Regions from separate parts of the Mesobacillus sp. MER 48 genome, predicted to be linked through region 1. Evidence: riboswitches for the same ligand, from Rfam matches in the RefSeq annotation. Region 1 holds a riboswitch; each other region holds the start of a gene.

Region 1 (3,282 bases):
CAATCGCAGGAGCAAGTAGTGACCAGAAACTTGCAGCAATCATAACTCCTGCCGCGAGACCCATCATACTATCCAAAAACTTTTGGTTTGGATTTTTCGTTGTAAATACTAAAGCAGCGCCCAAAGCAGTCATTCCCCAGGTAAACAAAGTCCCAATCAGCGCCTGGACAACCGGATGGAATCCCATGAAAAAATCAAGCATCTTTTTTCCTCCTAAGACTTGCTCTGTAATCAAATGTAACTCATTTTAATGTATTATATGGATAATGAAGTGGTGAATATATCTTGTTCTGCATAAATCAGACGGCGCTAAGTTTGTTTTATCAAGATTACTACATTCAATACGTAATTCCAATCCTATTTATTTTTTATCTGAAGGCACTGAGCCAGATGAATGGATTTTCACGAAAAAAAGGGATACGCTAATAAAATAGTTCATACATGGAAGGGAATTAAATCATGATTGCAAAAACAGAAGAAGATTTTAACGGATTAAAAGAAATTGGCAGGATTGTCGGCATGATTCGGGAGGAATTGGTGCAAAAGACAGTGCCCGGAATTACCACAAAGGAACTCGACGAGCTAGCAGGCGCCATGTTTGAAGAAAATGGAGCGATTTCTGCTCCGAAAGGCGAATACAATTTCCCAGGATACACCTGCATCAGTGTGAATGAAGAAGTAGCACACGGGATTCCAGGGAGCCGCGTCATTAAAGAAGGTGATATCGTTAATATCGATGTTTCCGGATCAAAAAATGGTTATTTTGCCGATACAGGAATCTCCTTTGTCGTTGGCCAAGGTGATCCGATTTTAACGAAGATATGCGAAACAGCTGTTGAGGCTTTTGAAGCAGGCTTGAAAAAGGCGAAACCCGGATCGAAGAAAAGCGGACTGGGCAAGGCGGTTATGGCGACTGCGCGGAAAAACGGACTTAATGTAATTAAAAACCTTACAGGACATGGAATCGGGCGGACCATCCATGAAGCTCCCGATCACATCTACAACTATAATGAGCCATGGGATGACGAGCTATTGAAAGAAGGAATGGTCATCGCTTTTGAGCCATTCATCTCCACTGGTGAGGAAGAAGTTTTCCAATACGAACATGATGAGTGGACTTATGTCACGGAAAACAGCTTTGTTGCACAATGTGAGCATACAATCATCCTCACTAAAAATGGACCTATCGTTATTACCAGATAAAATTCCACTTGAACCCCTTGCCGATGCAGGGGTTTTTGTATTTTTATCGGCTCTCTGCCATTTAATACTAAATTCCTATTTTTCGTGTTTCTAAAAAAATTCCCACAAAATGATTGACACATTATCTGTGACGCAGTAAAGTAATAAACAAGATTTACAACTCAATATTCGTTACTTCTTATCAAGAGAGGTTGAGGGACTGGCCCTATGACACCTCGGCAGCGGACTCCTATGGAGGACTGTGCCAAATCCAGCAAGCGTGAGCTTGACAGATAAGAAGAGGCCGACTTTTTAATTCATGTCCTCTTCTTTCTGAAGGGGACTTTTTATTTTCCAATAATCCCCATCTACAAATTAATATCGAGACTTTCTTATCAAGAGAGGCGGAGGGACTGGCCCTATGAAGCCTCGGCAGCGGACTCACATTGAGGACTGTGCCAAATCCAGCAAGCAATAGCTTGGGAGATAAGAAGAGATCTTGTCCTGCATTCGTTGCGGCATGCCTCTTCCTGTTTCCTGGAAGAGGTTTTTTTCTTTTTTAAGAAACTATAAACTTTTGTATTAAATTAGTGTCTAGCTACAGCGCCTAGCCCCTCGAGTCGCTTCGGTCCGCCCAATGAAGTCAAAGAACGACTTCACCGGTCGGCCCTCCAGCGCTTGTCGGGGCTGAACAAGGCGCTTGCGCTTTTCAATCTACAAAGGAGGAAGACTGTTGATTACATTTGAACAAGTGGAGAAAGTTTATGAAAGCCGCGGGAAAAAGGTACCGGCACTTAATGGAATTGATCTGGAAATCAAAGAAGGAGAGATATTTGGGGTCATTGGTTTTAGCGGAGCAGGAAAAAGTTCACTGATCCGCTGTGTGAATCTGTTGGAACGCCCGACATCCGGCCGGGTGATTGTCGATGGCTGCGACATGACTTCCCTTTCACTTAAAGAAGTCCGTGAGGTTAAAAGGAATATCGGGATGGTGTTCCAGCATTTCAATCTTTTGAACTCCAAGACCGTATTTGAAAATGTCGCAATGCCGCTTGTCCTCGGTAAGGTTCCGAAGGCGAAAATCAAAGAGCGGGTTTATCAGCTCCTCGACTTTGTAGGTCTCGCTGATAAGGCGGACAATTATCCGGACCAGCTTTCAGGCGGACAAAAACAGCGAATCGGCATTGCCCGTGCGCTGGCAACCCAGCCAAAGATCCTGCTTTGTGATGAAGCAACTTCGGCCCTGGATCCGCAGACTACAAGTTCGATTCTTCAGCTTTTGAAAAAAATCAACAAGGAGTACAACATCACGATATTAATCATTACCCACGAAATGTCTGTCATCAGGGAAATCTGTGACCGGGTGGCGGTCATCGAGGAAGGTAAAATCATTGAGGAAGGCTCAGTATTTGAAGTTTTTTCAGCTCCCAAAACAGTAACAGCCAGAAATTTTGTCAGCACCATCATGAATGACAATATTCCAGATTCCGTCCGCAGAATCATCAAAGGACATTCGGGGCTTCAAAAGGTATTTAGGATCAACTTCGTCGGTGAGTCAGCAGGCGAGCCGCTGCTGTCACAGCTGTCAAAGAATTTTGATATCCATGTCAATGTTCTGTTTGGAAATATCACCGAGCTTCAGGGAATTCCATTCGGCAACCTGATTGTCGAGTTCCAGGGAAGTGATAAAGAAATTTTAAGGGCTCTTAATTTTATCAATCAGCAAAAAGTCAACATAAAGGAAGTGACCGCACATGCTAGTTAATTCAGAACAAATCATCCAGGCATTAATTGAAACACTGCAAATGGTCGCGTTCTCCCTGCTGTTTTCGGCAGTCCTTGGAGTTCCCCTTGGAATTGCGCTTGTCGTGACGAGAAAAGGCCATTTGCTAGAAAATGCACCTGTCTTCAATGTACTTAACAGTGTCATCAACGTATTCCGATCAGTGCCATTCATCATCCTGCTGGTCGCAATCATTCCGCTGACCCGGCTGATTGTCGGCACATCAATTGGTACGGCCGCTGCCGTCGTCCCGCTTGTCTTTTATGCAGGACCGTATATTGCAAGATTGGTAGAGAATTCTTTGTTGGAAGTGGATC
Region 2 (3,282 bases), on a different contig from region 1:
ATTTATTGTGATTTTCCAGTAATTTTACTTCCAAAAAACATACCATCTAATACTACCATTAAACGCAAAATTTTTGCAGTAAAATCTGAGGGAAATTTAAGGTAATACTTTATTTTACACCTTTTGGACCAGGTGCAAACCTTGAAAATATCTGGCGCTCCCTAATTAGACGGCAAATAATAAAGGGAGTTACATATTTCTATGCAACTCCCGTTGTTCCTTTTTATTTACCTTGAGCCTGAGTGCGGAGTGCCTCTGCCTTGTCTGTACGCTCCCATGGAAGGTCAACGTCAGAACGGCCGAAGTGTCCGTATGCAGCTGTCTGCTTGTAGATTGGCTTGCGCAGGTCAAGCATGTTGATGATTCCAGCTGGACGAAGGTCGAAGTTGTTTTCAACAACATCGATCAATACATCTTCGCTTACCTTGCCTGTTCCGAACGTATCGATTGAGATAGATACCGGACGGGCAACACCGATTGCGTAAGCAAGCTGAACTTCAACTTTTTCAGCAAGGCCTGCAGCGACGATGTTTTTCGCAACATAACGCGCAGCGTATGCAGCTGAACGGTCAACTTTTGTAGGATCCTTACCAGAGAATGCGCCTCCGCCGTGGCGAGCGTATCCGCCGTAAGTATCAACGATGATTTTGCGGCCAGTAAGACCTGCGTCACCCTGTGGTCCGCCGATTACGAAACGGCCAGTTGGGTTGATGAAGTATTTTGTGTTTTCATCGATCAGCTCTGCCGGTACGACAGGGTTGATGACATGTTCTTTAAGATTGCGCTGGATTTGCTCAAGCGAAACTTCAGGATGGTGCTGTGTTGAGATAACGATTGTGTCGATGCGGACTGGCTTGTCATTCTCATCGTATTCTACCGTTACCTGAGTTTTTCCGTCCGGACGAAGATATGGAAGGATTTCTTCCTTGCGCACTTCAGTCAGGCGGCGGGAAATTTTGTGCGCCAATGAAATCGGAAGCGGCATAAGCTCTTTCGTTTCATTACATGCAAAACCGAACATCAAGCCCTGGTCGCCAGCTCCGATTGCTTCGATTTCTGCATCGGACATTTGTCCTTCACGTGCTTCAAGAGCCTGGTCAACACCCATCGCGATGTCTGCAGACTGCTCGTCAATGGAAGTTAACACTGCGCAAGTTTCAGCGTCAAAGCCGTACTTCGCGCGAGTATAGCCAATTTCCTTGACAGTTTCACGTACGATTTTAGGAATATCTACGTATGTAGATGTTGTGATTTCGCCTGCAACTAGTACAAGGCCAGTTGTAACTGATGTTTCAGCAGCAACACGTGCGTTAGCATCTTTAGCAAGGATCGCATCCAAAATCGCGTCAGAAATCTGGTCGCAAATTTTATCCGGATGGCCTTCTGTTACTGATTCAGAAGTGAACAAACGGCGTTTGTTTGACATCTGAGTTCCTCCCTCATGTATAAAAATTGATCGAGGCTGTCCCAATACAAACCTCGGTTTGATACGGTACTCATTCCCTATGTAGTATGAAATAAACGCTGAGTTTTTATTAGAAAAATTTGTTTAAGATTCATGGTGAATTTCTTTTTTTCCTAATTTTCACCCACGGGAGCAATGACACCAAAGAAGGCAGTCCAGTTGCATTTCTATGCATCGGACAGAAAAAAGCAATATAAAAAACCTCTCCAATTGTGAGGAAAGGTTTTAGCTTTAACCGCGCCTTTCGCTCTTATCGTTCAAGGGCAATTCCCTTGCGTCAGGTTAGCACCTTTGCCCGGAAAAGATCAGCTGATTCTTAGGCTGTTTTTCTCGTTTGCAGGTTGCTGGGTTTCATTGGGCCTGTCCCTCCACCAGCTCGGGATAAGAGAGTATCCGTTCAAATCAAAATCATAACGAACCTGTCTGGCCATGTCAATCATTTTCTCGACAAAAATGTCGATTGTTGTTGAAACCATTTCTTTAAAATAGGCTCTGTTAAAGCCCAATGTTGTTTTTACACCTGTTGATTGTAGTGGAAGGCGCGTAGGCTCCTGCGGGCGCAGCTGGTTAGGTGAGACCCCGCAGGAGCAAAGCGACGAGGAGGCTCAGCGCCAGCCAAGAAGAATTTGGTCTTTGAAAAAGCTGGCACTTGAGCTTTTTCATAATTCTTCCCCCGCGGAAAGCGAAGCGCCTGGAACAAAAATCAACAGTCTTGTTTAACAGAGCCTTAAAATAAAAAGTTGTCAAACCAACCCATATTACTTGACTATATAAAGAAAGAATTATATAACGCAAGTTAGGTACAAGGTAATTTTTTCATCATTAGTATAGATTAATTGAAGCAATGTGTTATACTATTACCGAGATGTAAACACTTACAAATTATCATTCTTTCAAGAAAAGTGGAAGCGCCTTGACCTGCCGCGGCAAGCGTTGGAGGCTGACCAGCGAAGTCGTTTTTTGTCTTCATTGGGCAGACCAAAATCGAAAAGTATAGCCGTCTGCCCAGAAACGCAGAAACTGGAGACTCCGGCAATGAAGCGTTTTTTGCTTCGGCGGGCGGAGTTGAAGTTTCTGAATTTCTAGGAGGCGACACTAGCCAAGCGACTCGAGCGGTCAGGCGCTGGAACTGGATTCTCGAAAGTTGATATACGTATTTTGAATCTATAAAAAAGGAAGGTATCCTCCGATGAACGTTGTAGGAATATCAAATGAACTTTCAGCATTATTAAAAGGAAGCAATGTACAGGTACAGCTATCTGTGCCCCAGCTTGTCGAAAAGGTCCTGAACCGCAACGAAGGGCTTCTGACATCAACTGGAGCAGTAAGAGCGACTACTGGTAAATATACTGGCCGTTCACCTAAAGATAAATTCATTGTCGAAGAAGAATCCGTGAAAGACAAAATTGACTGGGGCTCGGTCAATCAGCCGATCTCCGAGGAATCCTTCACGAAGCTATATAATAAGGTATTGAAGTTCCTTAAAGATAAAGAGGAAGTTTTCGTATTCAAGGGATTCGCCGGCGCGGATAAGAAATACCGCCTGCCAATCCAGGTCATCAATGAATACGCATGGCACAACCTGTTTGCCCATCAATTGTTCATCCGTCCGACTGAGGAAGAGCTTCCTGAGCATGAATCCGAGTTTACGGTCATTTCGGCTCCTACTTTCAAAGCAGATCCAGAGGTTGATGGAACAAACTCAGAAACATTCATCATTGTTTCCTTCGAACAGCGCGTCGTCTTGATCGGCGGAACGGAATATGCGGGCGAAATGAAGAAATCGATTTTCTCCGTGATGAACTATATACTTCCGG
Region 3 (3,282 bases), on a different contig from region 1:
TCTTGTTTCTCTTAACTGGAAAAAATCGCACAGAATTTCTAGTTCGCTATAAAAATTAGAATCTCGCTATATAACTGAAAAACTCGCTATATAATCGGAAAACTCGCTATATAATCGATAAAGTCGCTATATAATTGGAAAACTCGCTATATAATCGAAAAAGTCGCTATATAATTGGAAAACTCGCTATATAATCGAAAAAGTCGCTAAAAAAGTCGTTATAAAACTTATCAGACAACCCTTTCAATGGTTATTTCTTATAGTGATCCTTCAATTTTTTCATCCAATCTTCTAAAAATGCATCCGATTTGCCCCATTCGTCGATGATTTCTGCGAGGTTGGCCATGTTAACTGAATTTTTTGACTGCTGAAGCTCTTCCTGTGATATCAGTGAGGCTTCAAGGTCATAAGCTGCAGGTGTTTCTTCGCCAGCCAGCTTTTTCGCCAGCAATCTCATATTCACCTCACCAATCAGCTTCGGATCAACGGCTGCTGTGTATTTCCATGGGCTGCCTTCTCCCTGGATTTCCTGAAGGTCAGCATTGGAAACATCAATTCCGTAAATCTTGATTTCATCGCGGCCAGCTTCCTTAATGGCACGAGCTGCGCCAATCGCAAATGCATCCCATGTCGCGAAAATTGAGTCAATTTCCCCTTTTGGATGTTTGTTTAACATCGCTGCAACTGCATTCTGCGTTTGTACACTTGTATCGGCTGCGGCAACTCCAAATCTCTCAACCTCTTTGATTCCAGGGTTTGCCTTCAGCGTTTCCTGGTAAACTTTATTTCTTCTGACCATCGGCGGGAAGCCATCGACCCAAAGGTAAACGATATTCGCTTCACCATTTTGGTCCTTCACAAGCTGGTCGAGTGCCTGGGTTGCCAGTGCTTCGTCATCCTGGGAAGTAAGTGTGACTCCTTCAACCTGCGCCAGATCGGGATTTGAATCGAATGTCACGACACTTTTGCCCTTATCCGTCAATTTTTTCACATCATTAACCGTTGCGGCATCATCTCCGTGGGAAATGATGAATCCATCATAGTCCTGCTGCAGCCCCTGGTTGATGGCGTCATGGAATTTTGCTGTATCTCCGTTAGCGGTGAAAACGTCCACCTTGAAGCCAAGCGCCTCCCCTTCTGCCTTCGCTCCGGCTAAAAACTGCGCAGTATGATCATCTCCGCCAATCTTGCGGATGACTTTGATTTTGACTTCCTCACCTTTTGCAAAACGCTCCGGAACTCCCTCAATAGGACCGCTTGCCGTCTTCGTTTCTCCACCGCCGCAGCCCGTCAGCAGCAATGCTGAAGCCACCGCCGTTAAAAACACCTTTTTAAATCCAACTCTTTTCATCTGCATTTCCCCCTTAATGTGTCTGCTCAGCTAACCCAAATAAAAAAACCTCTCCAGAAAAGAGAGGTTTCGAACGCAAAATGATGAAAAGGTCAGATTCCTCTCTTATCTTCCAAAACATATCGTTTTGCAGGATTTAGCACCAATTCCTGATGGAACGGTTGCCGGGCGTCATAGGGCCAGTCCCTCTGCCACTCTTGATAAGAGAATTTCGTTATTAAATTAATCTGGCAAATTGATAAACTTTACTTTAAACTCCTGTAATCATATTGTCAATACTATTATGAAAATTAAATTTATATTCCTAGAAAAGCGTCTCAAAAAAAAGAAGACCCCCAAATCCGGGAATCTTCTTTTCAAAATCAACCTCTGCCCGCTGCGGTCATCCATTCAGACTGACGAAGTTTCACTTCATAAAGCGTCAATGGATCGCGGTACAATTCCGGGTTGACTCTCAATTTTTCCAATTCATTTTTACCGTGTTCGATTTCGTTCTTAGCTTCTTCTACAGATTCTTCTAGAACAATGAAAGGCTGTTTGAAGAACAAGTTCACATCGCGTTCAATCGATTTCTCGAAGATCTCGAATTGCTGCAGGAATTTCTTGGCGATGGTTACGCCAATTTCATAATAATCCTCTGTCTCCAGATAGGATTTATACCTGTTATAAAGCATCGTATTGTTTTGCGGCAGCACGCCAAGCAGCTTTCCTGCGCTTTTCAGGAAAAAGGCTTGAGGGGTCGAACGATTCATGATGTTAGCCTTCTCATAGTGTACCCCATTCGTCATTCGATCCCCGTCACGGCGCCAGTCATCGAGTACCCTGAAGTCACAGTCAAGGCTGATCCGTTCTTCTCCGTACATCGAGTTAAATCCCTCTGCCATTTCGTCCAGATAATTCTGGCTCTGGTCAAACTCATCTTTCGAAAATTGGATCCAGTCATTCAAATCGGAATGGAACTTTGGCAATACTGTTTTTTCCAGATATTCTTCGATTCGCTTGTTCATTTCCTGGTCCATTTCCGAATGGATTTTACCAAAATCACTATCCTCCGTCACCAAGTCAGAGCAGCTGCGCAGCAATTCTGGAACCTTCTCGATGATTTCCGCACGCGTTTCATCCTTGATTTTACGGAATGACTTCTGGATAGAGCGTGACTTTTCCTCTTCAATATCGCCTAACTGATTGATGGCACCATTCAGCTTGCTGACCATTTCTTCATTCCAACTGATGGACTCCATATGGTTATTTTCAATTTCAACCCGCTTATCGAGCAAATACGTGATCGCTCGTCTGACAAAGAACTGCAGTTTCGCAGTGCGTTCCTGGTCAAGGTCGACTGCGTTTCTAGTTGTTTTAATAAAATTGGAGAAATCCTTCAGCTGCTGGGCATTATCGTAATTGGATGAGAAGGCGAACATTTTTGCATCCGGATAGTATTGGCTGACCTCTGCCCATGTCTGGTCGAAAACTTCCGTCGCTTCCTGCTGTCCGTATATCACATCAATCTTATTCAACAGGAAGTGAATGTTCAGATCCGGGAAAAACTCTGATATTTTCCCGAGTATATCCCTTTCTTTTTCCGTAAAAGGATCACTCGCATTAAGAACGAACAGCAGACTATCGGCAAATCTCAAGTAATTATAGAGCGGATGCCTATCATAGTTATTTCGGTTGACCCCCGGAGTATCAATCAACGCCAGGTCATGATCGCGCAGGAATGGGAAGTCTGCCTTGAAATCAATGATGGTTTCATTCTTATGATTCTTGCGGCTGACACCTGCTGCCTCCTTGAAGTCCTCAACATCCGTGATCTGTCTTATTTCCGTATCAGTTATTTCATGGGCTGCCGGGTTTTCCTGATCCATGAAACGGATGACCGCTGCAGTCGGAACAGTAAGCAATTTTTCGCCCACGATCGTGTTGACGAA

Evidence for each region. Region 1 has a riboswitch for S-adenosylmethionine ahead of M3593_RS18890 (methionine ABC transporter ATP-binding protein). Riboswitches for the same ligand answer to the same signal wherever they lie in the genome.
Region 2: another riboswitch for S-adenosylmethionine. It lies ahead of metK (methionine adenosyltransferase); the one in region 1 lies ahead of M3593_RS18890 (methionine ABC transporter ATP-binding protein).
Region 3: another riboswitch for S-adenosylmethionine. It lies ahead of M3593_RS16330 (sugar ABC transporter substrate-binding protein); the one in region 1 lies ahead of M3593_RS18890 (methionine ABC transporter ATP-binding protein).

What each region holds. Positions count from the first base shown of each region.
Region 1 covers NZ_JAMAUR010000006.1:148,345-151,626, reverse strand. Annotated here, with positions in the region: gene M3593_RS18900 (ZIP family metal transporter) at 1-202, opposite strand, end outside; gene map (type I methionyl aminopeptidase) at 460-1,203, shown strand; SAM riboswitch class I at 1,379-1,482, shown strand; SAM riboswitch class I at 1,572-1,675, shown strand; gene M3593_RS18890 (methionine ABC transporter ATP-binding protein) at 1,916-2,947, shown strand; gene M3593_RS18885 (methionine ABC transporter permease) at 2,937-3,282, shown strand, end outside.
Region 2 covers NZ_JAMAUR010000009.1:26,351-29,632, reverse strand. Annotated here, with positions in the region: gene metK (methionine adenosyltransferase) at 224-1,426, opposite strand; SAM riboswitch class I at 1,713-1,853, opposite strand; gene pckA (phosphoenolpyruvate carboxykinase (ATP)) at 2,655-3,282, shown strand, end outside.
Region 3 covers NZ_JAMAUR010000004.1:306,677-309,958, reverse strand. Annotated here, with positions in the region: gene M3593_RS16330 (sugar ABC transporter substrate-binding protein) at 251-1,351, opposite strand; SAM riboswitch class I at 1,454-1,558, opposite strand; gene M3593_RS16325 (dynamin family protein) at 1,714-3,282, opposite strand, start outside.